One region of the Pseudarthrobacter sp. efr-133-R2A-89 genome, then DNA from elsewhere that is predicted to be linked to it. Evidence: riboswitches for the same ligand, from Rfam matches in the RefSeq annotation. Region 1 holds a riboswitch; each other region holds the start of a gene.
The links. A riboswitch is a leader RNA that binds a small molecule or an ion and turns the genes downstream of it on or off. The one in region 1 is predicted to bind S-adenosylmethionine.

Region 1 (5,297 bases):
GGCCCACCGACAAGCGGACCAGCCCCGGATTGACCCCGGCCACCACCTGCTGCTCGGGCGAGAGCTGGCTGTGCGTGGTCGACGCCGGGTGGATGACAAGCGAGCGGACGTCACCGATGTTGGCCACGTGGGAGTGCAGTTCCAGGGCGTCGACGAAGCGCTTGCCCGCCTCCGCGCCCCCGGCCAGGTTGAAGGCGACGACCGCGCCGGTCCCCTTGGGGCCGTACTTGCGGCCCCGTTCGTACCAGGGGCTGGACGGCAGCCCCGCGTAGGCGACCGATTCGACGTCGTCCCTTCCCTCCAGCCAGCGCGCCACCTCCGTGGCGTTGGAAACGTGCCGTTCCACCCGCAGGCTCAGCGTTTCCAGGCCCTGCGAAATCAGGAAGGCGTTGAAGGGCGAAACCGCCGAGCCGAGGTCCCGCAACAACTGGACACGGGCTTTGAGGATGTAGGAAAGGTTGGCGCCCAGTGCGCCGCCCTCGCCAAGATCCCGGGCGTAGACCAGCCCGTTGTAGGTGGGATCCGGGGTGTTGAAACCGGGGAACCGGCCGGGGTCCTTGCCGAAATCGAACTTGCCAGAGTCGACGATGACGCCGGCAATGGCCGAGCCATGGCCGCCCAGGTATTTGGTGGCGGAGTGGATCACGATGTCCGCACCCCACTCCAGCGGCCGGATCAGGTAGGGCGTGGACAGGGTGTTGTCCACGATCAGGGGAACGCCGGCGTCGTGGGCCACCTGGGAGATGCCTTCGATGTCCAGGACGTCCTGGCGCGGGTTGGAGACCACCTCGCCAAAGAACAGTTTGGTGTTAGGCTGCACCGCATCGCGCCACTGGTCCAGGTTGTCCGGATCTTCCACGAAGGTGACGGCGATGCCGAACTTCTTCAAGGTGTGGGCGAACAGGTTGTAAGTGCCGCCGTACAGGCTGGGGCTTGCCACGATGTGGTCCCCGGCCTCGGCGATATTCAGGACGGCGAAGGTCTCCGCAGCCTGCCCCGAGCTCAGCAGCAAAGCCGCCAGGCCGCCTTCGAGGCTGGCGATCCGCTGCTCCACCGCGTCCTGGGTGGGGTTGCCGATGCGGGTGTAGATCGGCGCCAGTTCGGCCAGGGCAAAACGGTTGGCTGCGCTCTCGGCGCTTGGGAACACGAAGGACGTGGTCTGGTAGATGGGCAGGGCCCGGGCTCCGGTGGCGCTGTCAGGCTCCTGGCCGGCATGGATCTGGCGGGTTTCGAAGGACCATCCGTTGGACATCTCAGTCTCCTATGACATGGGCCCGGCATGCTGGGAGCACCACGGGCCGCGCTTGCTTCCGGCAATTGCCGGACAGCCTGGTCCTCACCCGGGGCACCCCACCGCGGATGGAGGGTTGCCGGCCAGCGAGCCGGGGCTTGGCGCTGGCACTCATGACCTGCGCCCAGTGTAGGAAGATCGCTCCGGCCGGGACAGCATTGTGACGAACATGGTCTTGCCGCGGCGTGCGCGCCGCGCGGCCCGCGAGGGTCGCAGCTGACGGGCGGGGGACGGCCCGAACAGCCACGATTCCAGTAAGGGTATCCTTAGCTGAGAGCCCGATCACAAAGTGCCAAGATGTTGCCATGCGCATGGATCACGTCTCTTACGCCTGTGAACACGATGGCCTCGCGGCCACTACCGAACGTATTTCAACTGCCCTCGGCGTTGAGGCAGTGAAGGGCGGGGTCCACCCCCGGTTCGGCACCCGGAATATGATCATCCCCCTCGCCGGGCACAAATACCTCGAAGTTGTGGAGGTACTGGACCACCCTGCTTCGGACAAGGCACCGTTCGGACAGGCAGTCCGTGCCCGGTCCGCTGCGGGCGGCGGCTGGATGGGCTGGTGTGTCGAAGTTGACGACCTGGCCCCGTTCGAGGAACGCCTGGGCCGAGCTGCCGTGAACGGCAACCGCAAGTTCCCGGACGGCCGCGAGCTCGTGTGGAAGCAGATTGGCATCCTGGGCCTAATTGCGGACCCCCAGGTCCCCTACATGCTCAAATGGGAAGGCGACCCGTCCCTGCACCCCTCCAACGCCTACGAGAGCAACCTCAAAATGAGCTGCCTGACCATTGCCGGCTCCGCGTCGCGGGTGACCGAGTGGCTGGGCGAGCCGGTGGAGAAGCCGCTTGAGGACGTTGCGGTCGAGTGGGTAGCCCCGCACGGCACTCCCGGCATTCTGTCCGTCACTTTTGAAACCGCCAACGGGGCCGTCACGATCTGATTACCCCTCCCGCTCTCCGGCTTGTTTCCGGAGAGGGGCCGTAGGTACCTGCGCCCAAAGAGCTTCGGCCGCCATCGGGTGGTGACAACGGCGTCACCACCCGATGGCGGCCGAATTCATTTAAGCGTCCCCGGGGAGGATCGCTGAATTATTCGGAAGGGCGCTGAACCACAAGCCTCTTCCATAAATGTCGGACCCTGGTTGGATGATTTCTTTATGGGAATCGTTGCGGATCTGGCGGTGGTGATGGAGGGTGTTTCTGCCTCTGTTGCTGCGCTGTGCGGGCTGGTTCTGGAGGATGCTGCGCTTTGTTCCGGCGCCGATGTTGGTGCTGAAGTGGACGTGGTGCAGCGGCGGTATGGGCTGCGCCTGGAGCGGCTGGAGCTGGTGGCCAGATTGGAAGCTCAGCTCGCGGCGGTGAAAGCCCAAGACGTGGCGGATGCCGTTGACATCCAGCATGCTCTGCTGCCGCCGGACGCCCCGGTGGATGAGCGCACCTACGCGGAGATGTCCGCGGTGGAGGAGATCGCCGGGATCCTCACCATCAGCTCGGGGGCGGCCGGGGCGCTGGTGGAGCAGTCCCGGCGGGTCTGTTCACTGCCACCAGTGTTCGAAACCCTGTCCACGGGTGGGGTGTCCTGGCAGCACGCCCGGATCGTCGCCGACGAAACCGAAGGACTCACCCCCGACTCTGCCGCCGGCCTGGTGGCGCATTTCTTCGACCCCGACACCCCCCCGGCCCGGGGCGCCGCGCCCGGCGACCTTGTCCCGTCCCGGTTCCGGGCGAAGGTCCGGGCCTGGCGGGAACGCCACCACCCCGAGTCCTTGGAGAAACGGCATGTGAAGGGGGTGGCGGACCGGCGGATGGACTACGCCCCGGACCGCGACGGGATGGCCTGGCTCTCGCTCTACCTGCCCGGGGACACCGCGTGCGCGATCTGGAACCGCAGCACCGCCACCGCCCGCGGCCTCCAACGCCCCGATGAGCCCCGCACCCTCACCCAGCTCCGCGCCGACGTCGCCGCGTCCCTCCTCCTCGGCGCCGGGCTGCAGCCCACCACCACCACCGCCGCCGCGGCCGCTGACACCGAGCCCGCCGCCGCGGCTGCTGGTGCCGCTAATGACGCAGGTCCGGGATGCGCTGCCACTGACATCGGCAAGATCCCCACACCCCGGGCCGACGTCCTGGTCACGGTCCCGGTGTTCTCACTGCTCGGCCTCACCGAGGAACCCGCGGTGCTGGACGGATTCGGGCCGGTCCCGGCGTCCATGGCACGGAGGCTCGTCGCCGGCGGGGCGGAAACGTTCTACCGGGTCCTGGTCGACCCCCGCGACGGGGCGCCCCTGGAAATCGGCCGCACCCGCTACCGGCTCCCCGAAACCATCAAACAATGGATCCGGCTGCGGGACCGCACATGCACCTTCCCCGGCTGCACCAACCACACCCCCGACAACGACACCGACCACCTCAACCCCTGGCACCACGGCGGCACCACCGATGCCCGGAACCTGGCCCAGCTCTGCCCGAGGCACCATAGGCTCAAACACGCCCGGCCCTGGACCCCCGACCCGGCCACACGGAATGAACCACCCGGCTGGACCTCACCCACCGGCCGCCACTACCAACCCGAACACCACGACCCCCAACCAACCCACTGGCCACCAGGAACCCTGCCACGTGCCGAAGTTCAAGCGTGGCCGGCTCCGGAGACGGAGGATCCGGAAACGGAGGAGCCTGACGGAAACAACCTGCTGGATCCCGACGAGCTTTGCGCGACTGATGCCCTCTGGGACGACTTCTACGCGAAACCCTTCGTGTTGCCACCAGACCCGCAAGCACAGTGGCCCTTGCTGTTGTCGCTGATGTGACAGCACATGTACGGGTTGAGCCGCCGAGGCTAATTCACCACTCCTACCCCAACCCCACGGCCTTGCCAAAGAGACTGAAACCGACGAACGCCACGATGTCCAGCAGCGCGTGGGCGATGACCAGCGGCATGACGCGGCGGGTTCGGGTGTACAGCCAGGCGAAGACCACCCCCATGATCGCGTTGCCGATAAATGGCCCAAAACCCTGGTAGAGGTGATAGCTGCCGCGGAGCAGGGAACTGACAGCGATAGCGAGAGGCGTGCTCCAACCGGACTTGCCGAAGCGGTCCAAGAGGTAGCCCACCACAATGACTTCTTCCAGGACGGCGTGCCTGATTGCGGACAGGATCAGGACAGGCACCGTCCACCAGTAGGCGTCGAGCGCACTGGGAATGATCGCCGTCGTGATTCCCAACGCACGGCCGGCGGCGTACAGCCCCAGCGACGGGATCCCGATCAGGGCCGCCAGCCCCAGGCCCTGCAGCAGGTCCCTTCCGGGCCGCGCAAAGTTGAACCCAAGCTTCCGGAATGCCGAACCTGATGGACCGGCGTCGCCCGGCGCGGCCTGGCGCTGGTCCGTGAGGAAGTAGAGGACCAGCAGCACGGGAACCAGCGCAAAGATGATGTCCAGCAACTGGTAGGTCAGGTCGAAGTACTCCCGCGTACTCTGCGACCGGTTCAGCGTGGAAGTGCCCTCCGCCAGCGGCGCACGGGTCATCTTATCGAGCAGCTGCACCACGGAGTACACAGCCGATTGGCCGAGTGACAGGCCCAGAACGATCCAGACTTCGAGCCGCAGGCGACGGCGGGAGGGAACCAGCATGTTCCCATCTTGCCCTCAGTTTCTGGATCCGGGCTGATGGAGCGGCCGTAGGGAACCATAAGCCGGGGCAACACCAAGGAGCCAGGCAGCACACCAGAGGGCGCACGGGCCACGCTGGCACCAGCTGCCGGGCGTTAGGCAGGCGCGATAATTACTTCCGTACCCCGGGCTTCGAAGGCCGCCTTGTCGTGCGCAGAAATGCCGGAATCAGTGATGAGCCGGGTGAAGTCGTAACCGTCCATGGTGGCGAAGGCCCGGACGCCAACCTTGGACGAATCTGCCAGAACGTACGAGATCCGGGCGCGGCTGGCGAGCAACGCATTGACCGAGGCCTCGCCTTCCCCGGTGTTGGTGGGTCCCACCTCGGGGT
Region 2 (5,297 bases), on a different contig from region 1:
CCCCGGACAGCGTGTTGGCCCGGACATACGATCCGTCCGCGGCCACGTCGGTGACCGGCCCGGTGACCACGGCGGAGGACTTCAGCCGGTCCAGCGCGGCTTTGGCGATTGCGGGATTTCCGGTGAGCAGCCAGTCGATGCTGGCCACGCCGGTATCCCTGGTGCTGGTGCGCTCGTCCCACACCACCGCTGCTGTCCTGGCGAAAGCCGGCGAGGTGGCGGTACCCACCACCTGGTCCCACCAGGCCGTCTTGATATCCGCCTCCGGCGGTCCGCCGGCAGCAGGGCTGTAGAACGCCGATGTCTGGAGCAGGAACGGCTTCTTGCGGGCCTCCGCATAGGCATTGTAGAAGTCCTCGCCGCCCGAGCCGGTCAGCATCTCCTGGAGTTCACCGGCACGCGGCACGGTGTTGACGGCAGCCCCGCCGGCGGTGTCGTCATGGTAGGCAGTCAGGCCCACCCAGTCCACGGCGTCGTCCCCCGGATAGTAGGGGGCGTAGGCGGCATCGGAGCCGTTCCAGGCGCCGTCGCCATTGGTGTCGAGGAGGGCGAAGCCGTCACTTCCCGGCTGCGGGGCATTCCGGCTCCGGTCAAAGGGGTAGTCCTTGCCCAGGTACGGCGCCCAGACCATGGCGGCCCGGCCGCCGTCGTCCTTCCTGACCGCTGCCGCGACCGCCTTGAAGGCTTCCCGGTAGGCGCCCGGCTGCTGCCCCCAGGGCACCCAGCTCGAGTTCATGTCCGGGGCAAACCGGACCAACAGCCGGCCCTTGAACCCGAAGGTCAGGTCGCGGACCTTGCCGGCGAAGGCTTCCGCTTCGGAGACGCCGATCTGGTCCAGCGGCACGGTGGGCTTCACGGTGAGCATGGCGTGGGCGCCCTTGGCCGCGGCCTGCTGCAGGAAGCCCTCAATGTTGTTCCGGTCCGAGTCGCGGAACGGAAGAGCGATGTCGTGGCCAAACACTGCCGGGCTCGCCCCCAGCCGGTCGGAGAATCCAGCGGCGGTATCCTCACCCCATTCAAGGACGGCACCCAGCCAGGGCTTGCCCTGGTCCGGTACCGCGGAGGCCGCCTGCGCGGCACCGGCGGGCGCCAGCAGCGCCAGAAGCACGACGACGGCGGCGGCCAGGAAAGCCCCGAGGGAACGGTGACGGGCACGACGACGGCCAGCCTGGTGGTGCGATATTGCTGCTCGCATGCTGGCAAGACCCCCCGGTACTCCCACTGTGACGGCAGGGCGGCGCCCCGGTAGAAACTTTATCGGTCCCGCGGCCCCGCCGGGTTTCCGTGACGCGGTGGTCGCGGGCTCTCAATTACGGAACATGACGACGGCGGCCGTGCGGCTTGGCGGCGCAGGTGTTACGTTTTTGGGGAGTAATGAGTACCGGTGTTAAGCCCTGACTGGCCGGTCGGCAACCCTCCTCTCGCGGCGGGGTGCCTCAGGTGAATACTTGGCATATCGACCGATTCGAGCTGCAAGCGTGAAAGAAGGAGATCCGTCGTGTCTGACGCACCCGCCCCTGACGAAAAATTGTCCTACCGCCTGATTACAGGCCCGGACGACCGCTCCTTCTGCGAGCGGATCTCGGCTGCGCTTGCGGACGGTTATGTCCTGCACGGCAGCCCGGCGGCGACTTTCAACGGCAGCAGCGTCATCGTGGCCCAGGCCGTTGTCCTCCCGGCCGCCATCGCGTCGGCAGACGCCGCGGTGGCCACGGCCGTTGACGACCTGGAAGGCGAGTTCGACGGCGAGGGCCACGCATGAGCTACGCGGGAGACCTGACGCCGCAGGAAGCCTGGGCCAAGCTGGAGCAGGGCGCCATCCTGGTGGACGTCCGCACCGAGGGCGAATGGGCCCACATCGGCATTCCGGATACGAAGGCAACGGACAACGATCCCCTCTTCATCCAGTGGACCTTCCCCGGCGGCATCCCCAACCCCGATTTCGTGAAGGACCTCAAGGAGCAGGCGCCCGAGGACCCCGGCGCGGAGCTGGTGTTCCTGTGCCGCTCGGGCCAGCGATCCATCGCCGCGGCCGTGGCGGCCACCCAGGCCGGCTTCACTTCCTACAACGTCCTGGAGGGCTTCGAGGGGGAACCTGACCGCTACGGCGAACGGACCGTCAACGGCTGGAAGAACCGCGGCCTGCCCACCAACCTCGGAAAGAACTAAGTGACCTTCAATCAAGACGCCCCCGGCTGGAACCCCGACACCCAGGCCGTCCGCGGCGGGCTGGACCGCACCAACTTCCAGGAAACCTCCGAGGCCATCTTCCTGAATTCCGGGTTCGTCTACGAATCCGCGGCCGCAGCCGAACGCGCCTTCACCGGCGAGGACGAGCGCTTCGTGTACTCGCGCTACGGCAACCCGTCCGTGGCCACCTTCCAGGAACGGCTCAGGCTGCTGGAAGGCACCGAGGCCTGCTTCGCGACGGCGTCGGGCATGTCCGCGGTGTTCACCGCTTTGGGCGCGCTGCTCGCGGCCGGTGACCGTGTGGTGGCCGCCCGGTCACTCTTCGGGTCGTGCTTCGTGATCCTGAACGAGATCCTGCCGCGGTGGGGCGTGGAAACGGTCTTCGTCGACGGCCCGGACCTGGACCAGTGGCGCGAGGCCCTGTCCAAGCCCACCACCGCCGTCTTCTTCGAATCCCCGTCCAACCCGATGCAGGAAATCGTGGACATCGCGGCGGTGAGCGAGCTGGCCCACGCCGCCGGCGCCAAGGTAGTTGCGGACAACGTCTTCGCCACTCCCCTGCTGCAGCGCTGCGGGGACCTCGGCGCGGACGTCATCGTGTACTCCGGCACCAAGCACATCGACGGGCAGGGCCGGGTCCTGGGCGGCGCCATCCTTGGCACCAAGGAGTTCATCGACGGCCCGGTCAAGCAGCTGATGCGCCACACCGGTCCGGCCCTTTCGGCGTTCAACGCCTGGGTCCTGACCAAGGGCCTGGAAACCATGAGCCTGCGCGTCCGGCACTCCTCGGCCACCGCCCTGCGGCTCGCCGAGTGGCTCGAGGAGCAGCCTGCCGTGAGCTGGGTGAAGTACCCGCTGCTGAAATCGCACCCGCAGTATGAGCTGGCGGCGAAGCAGATGAGTGCCGGCGGCACGGTCCTCACCCTTGAGCTGGCGCCCTCGGGCGGGCGCTCCGGCAAGGAGGCCGCCTTCGCCCTGTTGGACGGCCTGCGGATCATCGACATCTCCAACAACCTCGGCGATTCGAAGTCCCTGATCACACACCCCGCCACCACCACGCACCGCGCCATGGGGCCGGAGGGGCGGGCCGCCATTGGCTTGAGCGACGGCGTGGTCCGGCTGTCCGTGGGGCTCGAGGACGCGGACGACCTCATCCGCGACCTGGAACAGGCCCTGAAGCAGATCTAAGGCGTCAGGCCTGGCGGACCCGCAGGAGTTCCGGAGTGTCTTCCACGTCGGAAAGATCCAGGGCGCCGCGCATGGTGACGTCAACGGCGTGCCGGACCACTGCCCCGAAACCCATATCCTCGGGAGGCGGTCCGGCCAGCGCCCTGTCGCGGGCCCGGCGCTGTTCGGCGGCCCCTGTCCCGCGGGCGATGATGTGCTCCACGCCCTGCCGGGCCAAGGCCAGTTCGCCCTGCGCCTGTAGGACAGGTGCCAGGTAGTCCACCAGGGAACGGGCTACGTCCGCGGCCGGGGCCGGGCGGAAGTTCCCAAAGTCCAGGAGCTCGCCGCTGAGTCCCGAACTGCTGGCCTGCCAGGAGGCCATCCGCAGCAGGACAGTGGGCACGGGCGCCGGGTCCACGCCCTCGCGCCATTCCCTGCCGGCTGATTCCACCAGGGCGCGGACCAGCACGGCGATCAAGGCTGCATCCTCGGCGCGGAGGCAGACGTCCGCCACCCGCACCTCAACCGTCGGGTGGTTCCGGGAGAGCCGCGCGTCGAAATACAGCATCCCTTCATCGAGCATCACGCCGGTGTCCAGCAGCCGGGTGACCACCCTCCTGTACGCGGGGTACGTCCCGTAGATCGCGGCCGGACCGGACGTCGGCCACCGGTTCCAGGCCTGGGTGCGGTAGCTTTCGAAACCGGTGGGGACGCCGTTCCAGTACGGCGAGTTGGCGCTCAACGCCGTCAGGACCGCCAGCTTGTCGCGGATCCGGTCCAGGACCGCCACGCCCTCTTCCGGCGATTCGATGTAGGTGTGCACGTGGAATCCGCAGGTCAGCTGCTCCTGCGCAGTGAGGCCAAAGCGCTCCAGCATCCTGGCGTAGCGCGGGTCCGGCGTGGTGTGGCTGGTGGATGCCAGCGGCGACGTGGCCAGCGCAGCCACTCTGGCGCCGTGTTTGGCCGCCGCCTGGTTGGCCATGGCGCGGCCGGCCCTGATCTGCTCGAGCAGGGCCCCGGACTCCAGGCAGGGCTTGGTCTGCGTCTCGATCTGCTCAAGCTTCAGCTCGGCACTGAGGCCCATCTCGTCGTCGTGATCCGCCTGCTTCCCGGAGTGGTGGAGGTCCGGGTCCACCGGGAGATCGTCCGCGGCCACACGGTGCCCGGCGAGGAGGGCGTCCGCCAGGGCAAGCGGCTCCCCGGACTCCGGATCAACAATCAGGAGTTCTTCCTCGACGCCGAAAGTACGCATACGAACATTCTGCGTCAGGGGCCGGAAATTCCGGGCGCCGCTGGTGATCATGACGAAGCATGAACGCCTAGTCCTGGAAGTACTCCACCTTGGCGCCGATGGTGTTGAGGCGCTCCGCCAGGTCCTCATAGCCGCGTTCAATGACGTAGATGTTGCGCAGCTCAGAGACGCCCCGCGCGGCGAGCATGGCCAGCAGCAGGCAGGCGGCAGGCCGGAGCGCCGGCGGGCAGCCCACCTCGGCGGCACGCCACTTGGTGGGTCCGTTGACGTAGATCCGGTGCGGGTCCAGCAGCTGCACCTGCGCACCGAGCCGGTTCAGCTCCGTCAGGTAGATGGCCCGGTTTTCGTAGACCCAGTCGTGGATCATGGTCTGCCCGTGGGCGTTCGCGGCGATCACGGCGAAGAAGGGCAGGTTGTCGATGTTCAACCCGGGGAACGGCATGGGGTGGATCTTGTCCTCGGGGGCTCGCAGCTCCGACGGCTTGGTGGTCACGTCCACCAGCCGGGTGCGGCCGTTGCGGGCCATATATTCGCCGGAGATTTCGAGCTTCTGCCCCATCTGGCCCAAGGTGGCCAACTCGATTTCCATGAACTCGATGGGTACCCGCCGGACCGTGACCTCGGAATTGGTGACGATGCCGGCCGTAATCAGGCTCATGGCCTCAATCGGGTCCTCGGACGGGAAATA
Region 3 (5,297 bases), on a different contig from region 1:
AGCGTGCTGTGGTGGCCAACGCGGACCAACTGGTCATCGTTGTGGCGGCTGCCAACCCCGAGCCCCGCACCGGCTTCATCGACCGCGCCCTGGTGGCGGCTTACGACGCCGGGATCGCGCCGATCCTGCTGGTAACCAAGGCCGACGTCAAGGACCCCGCCGAGCTCCTCTCCAATTACACGCACCTGGACTTCCCGGTCATCATCAGCAAGACCGCCGACGCACAGGCCTCCGGGATCGACGCGCGGTCCGACGACGGCCTCTCGGCCCGGCTGGACAGCGCCGCGGTGGCCGCCCTCCGCGCGCACCTCGACGGTACCGTCACCGTGATGCTGGGGCATTCCGGGGTGGGCAAATCCACCATGGTGAACGCACTGACGGGTGCCGAGCGCGCCACCGGCGGCGTCAACGCCGTCACCGGGCGCGGCCGGCACACGTCGTCGTCCGCGCTGGCACTTCGGCTGGCGGACGCGCCGCCCGGCAGCTGGATCATCGACACCCCGGGGATCCGGTCCTTTGGCTTGGCGCATGTGGATCCGGACAGGATCCTGCGCTCGTTCCCGGATCTCTCCCCCGGCATCGAAAACTGCGAACGCGGCTGCAAGCACACGGCAACGGCGGTCAACTGCGGGCTGGACGAGTGGGTGGACGGCGGACACGCCGGCCCCACCGGCGCCGCCCGCCTGGCGTCCCTGCGGCGGCTGCTCGGCGCCGATCCTAGGATGGAAGCACAGGAAACGAAGGAGCTTGGCAGCGTCAACTGACGCGTTCTCCCGGCAGAAACGCCCGCAGACGGTAGTTTGGAACCATGATCCAACCCGCTTCGAGTTACAACGATGACCTGCGCCTGGCCCACGTCCTGGCCGACTCCGTGGACGACCAGACGATGAGCCGGTTCAAGGCCCTGGACCTCCACGTCGAGACCAAGCCGGACCTGACGCCGGTCACCGACGCCGACAAGGCGGCCGAGGAGGCCATCCGTGGCCAGCTCTCCCGCTCCCGGCCCCGCGATGCCGTCCTGGGTGAGGAATTCGGCAGCACCGGCCACGGCTCACGGCGCTGGATCATCGATCCCATCGACGGGACCAAGAACTTCGTCCGCGGCGTCCCGGTCTGGGCCACGCTGATCGCCCTCGTGGACGAGGGCGAGCCGGTGGTCGGCGTCGTCAGCGCACCGGCATTGGGCAAGCGCTGGTGGGCTGCCAAAGGCATGGGGGCGTACATGGGCAGGTCCCTGGCCGCCGCTACGCGGCTCCGGGTCTCCAACGTCTCCAACCTGGCCGACGCCTCCCTCTCCTACTCCAGCCTGGGCGGCTGGAAGGAACGCGGAAACCTTGACGACTTCCTGGGCCTGACGGAGGACGTGTGGCGGACCCGGGCGTACGGGGACTTCTGGTCCTACTGCATGGTGGCCGAGGGCTCGGTGGACATCGCCTGCGAACCCGAGCTGAACTTGTACGACATGGCTGCCCTCGTGCCGATCGTGGTGGAGGCAGGCGGCCGCTTCACGTCCCTCGAAGGCGAAGACGGACCGTTCGGCGGCAATGCCCTGGCAACGAACTCGATCTTGCATTCAGAGGTGCTCCACCGGCTGAACCCGGACCTCGACGACCTGCTGCAACAGGCTCCCTGACCGCAGAAAAATCGAAGAATACGACGCCGGACGCCTCCTTTGGGGGGCGTCCGCGGCCGTTTCTTCGGCAGGACGTAACAAAAGCCTTAACAATTGCCGCGGCTTCAGTCCTGCCCATTCCATGTTCTACGCTTTTATCCAGGTCACGAGTGCCAGCGCAAAACCCCGGTTTGCTGGCCGGCAACCCTCCATTCGCGGTGGGGTGCCCCGGGTGACGACCAGGCCGGTCCGGAGCGGATACGGCAAGCGCGGATTCCACTATGCCGGAGTCCTGTATCCAAGTGAGGTCTCTGTGACAACTGCCACCGTCTCCCCCCAGTCCGCCACCGCCAACACCGCCGCGCCGGATCCGCGCCAGGCCATTGCCGGCCGGCCCCTCGCTGCAGTCACCGGCGCCGAGATCCAGGCGCCGCTGATCTCCGGCGGCCACGTCCGCTACGCAAACCTCGACTACGGCGCTTCTGCCCCGGCACTGTCAGTGGTGTCCGCGTACCTGAACGAGATCCTCCCGTATTACGCCAGTGTCCACCGGGGCGCCGGGTACGCATCCCAGATCAGCACCTCCGTGTACGAAAACGCGCGCAACATTGTCCGGGACTTCGTCGGAGGCCGCCCCGATGATTCGGTCATCTTCACCCGTAACACCACCGACTCCCTGAACCTGCTGGCCGGCTGCCTGCCGCTGGCGGGCGGCCGCCCCGCCGGGGACGTGCTCTACCTGGACATCGAACACCACGCCAACCTCCTGCCCTGGCAGGGTGTCCCGCACCGCAGCATCGTCGCCGCGGACACCATCAGCGGCACACTGGAGGCAGTCCGCGCTGAACTGGAGCAGGGCGGGGTCAGCCTGCTGGCCGTCACCGGCGCCTCCAACGTCACCGGCGAGATCCTCCCCATCCGGGCCTTGGCTACACTGGCGCACCAGTACGGCGCACGGATCGTGGTGGACGCCGCCCAGCTTGCGCCGCACCGCCGGGTGGACATCAGCGCTGACGACGTCGACTATCTCGCCTTCTCCGGACACAAGCTCTACGCTCCGTTCGGCGCAGGCGTCCTGGTGGGACGTGCGGACTGGCTGGACGCCGGCGTTCCCCACCTGGCCGGGGGCGGTGCCGTCAAGGAAGCAAGGCTCGACGGCGTCAGCTGGGCCACCGGACCGGCCCGCCACGAGGGCGGCTCACCCAACGTGCTCGGCGCAGCCACCCTGGCCCGCGCCACCCAGGTGATCGCCGAACTGGACCAGGCCCGGTGGCACGCCCACGAATCCGCCATCCGTTCCTTCCTGGTGGAGGGCCTCCAGGGCATCGACGGCGTCACCGTCCACCAGATCTTCAAGGACACCAATCCGGAAACGGACACCATCGGCGTGGTCAACTTCTCGGTTGCAGGCTACGACGCCGGGCTGGTGGCCGCCTACCTCTCGGCGGAGCACGGCGTGGGCCTGCGTGACGGACGCTTCTGCGCCCACCCGCTGCTGAAGCGCCTGGGCCTGCCCAACGGATCACTCCGGGCGAGCTTCGGCGTCGGATCCCGGCTGGAGGATGCCGAACGCCTCCTTGCCGGCATCCGCACACTGCGCAGCAGCGGGTTGGGCTGGGACTACGTGGTTGACGCAGGCCGCTGGGTGCCGGCCAACGATTCCCGCACCTACCCGCACTGGGCACCCAACACCCCGGGCACGGCCGGCGCGGCCCCCTGTATCGACGACTAGGGGGCGCTTCCCGCTCCCGCTCCTGGTCCGCCGGCACATTTCCATGGCCGTGCGGTAAATTCGAGGGGCATCAACAGTCGGAATTGAAGGAGTCCACGCGTGGTTCGGGGTGGCCCCAAGCTTGATCACGTGCGCCGGCGGGAACTTGGCGGCAGTTTCCGGGACGGCGGACGGCATTACCAGCGCGTCAGGCCGGGGTACCCCGTCGAATCAGCCCGGTGGCTGGTGCCGGCGCAGGCCCGTGACGCACTCGACGTCGGGGCCGGTACCGGAAAGTTCACGGCCCTGCTGCTGGAGCTTGGCCTGGAGGTAACCGCCGTCGATCCTTCCACGGACATGCTCGCCCAACTCGCGGCGCACTGCCCTGCTGCCACGGCCTTGGCGGGAACCGCGGAGGCGACCGGGCTGGCCGAAGCCTCCTTCGACGTCGTCACCGTGGCGCAGGCCTGGCACTGGTGCGACGCGCTGCCGGCGAGCACCGAACTTGCCCGTGTCCTGCGCCCGCACGGAACGCTCGGACTCATCTGGAACCAGCTGGATACCTCGGTACCCTGGGTGCACAGGCTTTCCAGGATCATGCATGCCGGCGATGTGTACCGCCCGGGCCACAAGCCTGTGGTGGGGCCCGAATTCACCGGGCTCGAAGGGCACGTCATCCACTGGCAGGACAGCGTAACCACCACCGACCTGATGGAACTCACCAAGTCCAGGAGCTATTACCTGCGCGCCGGCGAGGCAACCAGGGCCAAGGTCCTGGCGAACCTGGACTGGTACCTCCACGACCACCTGGCCTACGCGCCCGACCAGGAACTCGATCTTCCCTACCTCACCTTGGCGTGGCGCGCCGTGAAGGCGTAGCGGGATGGGTTTTCCCGGCGCCGCCGCAGGCCACGCGGACCCGGCCACGGCAGGGAACCCGGTAGGCTTGAGCCTGTGAAGACCAGCGCGCCATCCTCCTCCATCGAGGACTACGTCAAGGTCATCTATTCATTCACTGAATGGCAGGACAAGCCCATCACGTCCTCCCAACTGGCCCAGCGGCTCGGGGTGGCGAACTCGTCAGTGTCGGAGATGGTCCGCAAGCTCAAGGACCAGGGCCTGGTGGACCACAAACCGTACAGCGCCGTGACCCTGACCGACGCGGGACTGCGGCTTGCGCTGGCCATGGTGCGGCGCCACCGGCTGATCGAAACCTATCTCGTGGAACGCCTGGGCTACAGCTGGGATGAAGTCCACGATGAAGCCGAGCAGCTGGAGCATGCAGTGTCGGACACGTTCATCGAGCGCGTCGCCGCCAAGCTCGGGGACCCCAGCCGGGATCCGCACGGCGATCCCATTCCCACGGCGGACGGCCAGGTGCTGATGCCGCGCGCCCACCTCCTCGCCGAATTGGACGAGGGCCATAGCGGCAGGATCACCCGGATCAGCGACGACAACCCTGAGCTGCTCCGCTACCTTGCCTCGCAGGACATCGAGCTTGACGCCCGCGTGGAAGTGCTGGGGCGGCGGCCCTTCGGCGGCGCACTCGTGGTGCGGATCGGCGGTGACCGTGAGTACGACCTCGCCGACGAGATCGCCTCGGCGTTGTGGGTCTCCAGCGACGCCCCGCACCCCGGCTGCAGCCTGGATCTGCCCTGACCAGCGGCGTTGCCGGGACCGCCGGCTGAGGGACTCCGAGGCAGGACGCGATTTGGCGGGTTCCCGTATGGTGGATGGTGATGATCAGCAGACGTGACGCCGCAATAGCCCTGGACGTACCCCTTGAAATGGCGCAGCGCCATGGCCTGCCGAAGTGGATGCCGGAAGCCGAGCTCCGCGGCATCCTGGACAATCCTCCCCCGTGGCTGGTGCAGTCACGGGCCAACCGGACAGGCAAGCGGCCCGTGTGGGTCCATCTCGAATGCGCCGTGTGCGGGTATGAGGAAGCGGCCCGGCCCAAGAAGTGGTGGCCTG

Region 2: it holds a riboswitch for S-adenosylmethionine, as region 1 does, so the genes downstream of both, QRM95_RS12805 (DUF1737 domain-containing protein) here and QRM95_RS14090 (bifunctional o-acetylhomoserine/o-acetylserine sulfhydrylase) in region 1, are expected to answer to the same signal.
Region 3: it holds a riboswitch for S-adenosylmethionine, as region 1 does, so the genes downstream of both, QRM95_RS09420 (aminotransferase class V-fold PLP-dependent enzyme) here and QRM95_RS14090 (bifunctional o-acetylhomoserine/o-acetylserine sulfhydrylase) in region 1, are expected to answer to the same signal.

The regions. Positions count from the first base shown of each region.
Region 1 covers NZ_JARVSE010000008.1:20,359-25,655, forward strand. The annotation lists gene QRM95_RS14090 (bifunctional o-acetylhomoserine/o-acetylserine sulfhydrylase) at 1-1,252, opposite strand, end outside; SAM riboswitch class IV at 1,296-1,410, opposite strand; gene QRM95_RS14095 (VOC family protein) at 1,597-2,235, shown strand; gene QRM95_RS14100 (HNH endonuclease signature motif containing protein) at 2,452-4,104, shown strand; gene QRM95_RS14105 (CPBP family intramembrane glutamic endopeptidase) at 4,148-4,927, opposite strand; gene QRM95_RS14110 (DeoR/GlpR family DNA-binding transcription regulator) at 5,062-5,297, opposite strand, start outside.
Region 2 covers NZ_JARVSE010000006.1:249,811-255,107, forward strand. The annotation lists gene opgC (OpgC domain-containing protein) at 1-1,195, opposite strand, end outside; SAM riboswitch class IV at 1,371-1,485, shown strand; gene QRM95_RS12805 (DUF1737 domain-containing protein) at 1,499-1,762, shown strand; gene QRM95_RS12810 (rhodanese-like domain-containing protein) at 1,759-2,169, shown strand; gene QRM95_RS12815 (O-succinylhomoserine sulfhydrylase) at 2,170-3,378, shown strand; gene QRM95_RS12820 (glutamate--cysteine ligase 2) at 3,383-4,609, opposite strand; gene QRM95_RS12825 (UDP-N-acetylglucosamine 1-carboxyvinyltransferase) at 4,677-5,297, opposite strand, start outside.
Region 3 covers NZ_JARVSE010000005.1:43,548-48,844, reverse strand. The annotation lists gene rsgA (ribosome small subunit-dependent GTPase A) at 1-764, shown strand, start outside; gene hisN (histidinol-phosphatase) at 809-1,633, shown strand; SAM riboswitch class IV at 1,775-1,888, shown strand; gene QRM95_RS09420 (aminotransferase class V-fold PLP-dependent enzyme) at 1,926-3,344, shown strand; gene QRM95_RS09415 (class I SAM-dependent methyltransferase) at 3,444-4,202, shown strand; gene QRM95_RS09410 (metal-dependent transcriptional regulator) at 4,278-4,982, shown strand; gene QRM95_RS09405 (hypothetical protein) at 5,063-5,297, shown strand, end outside.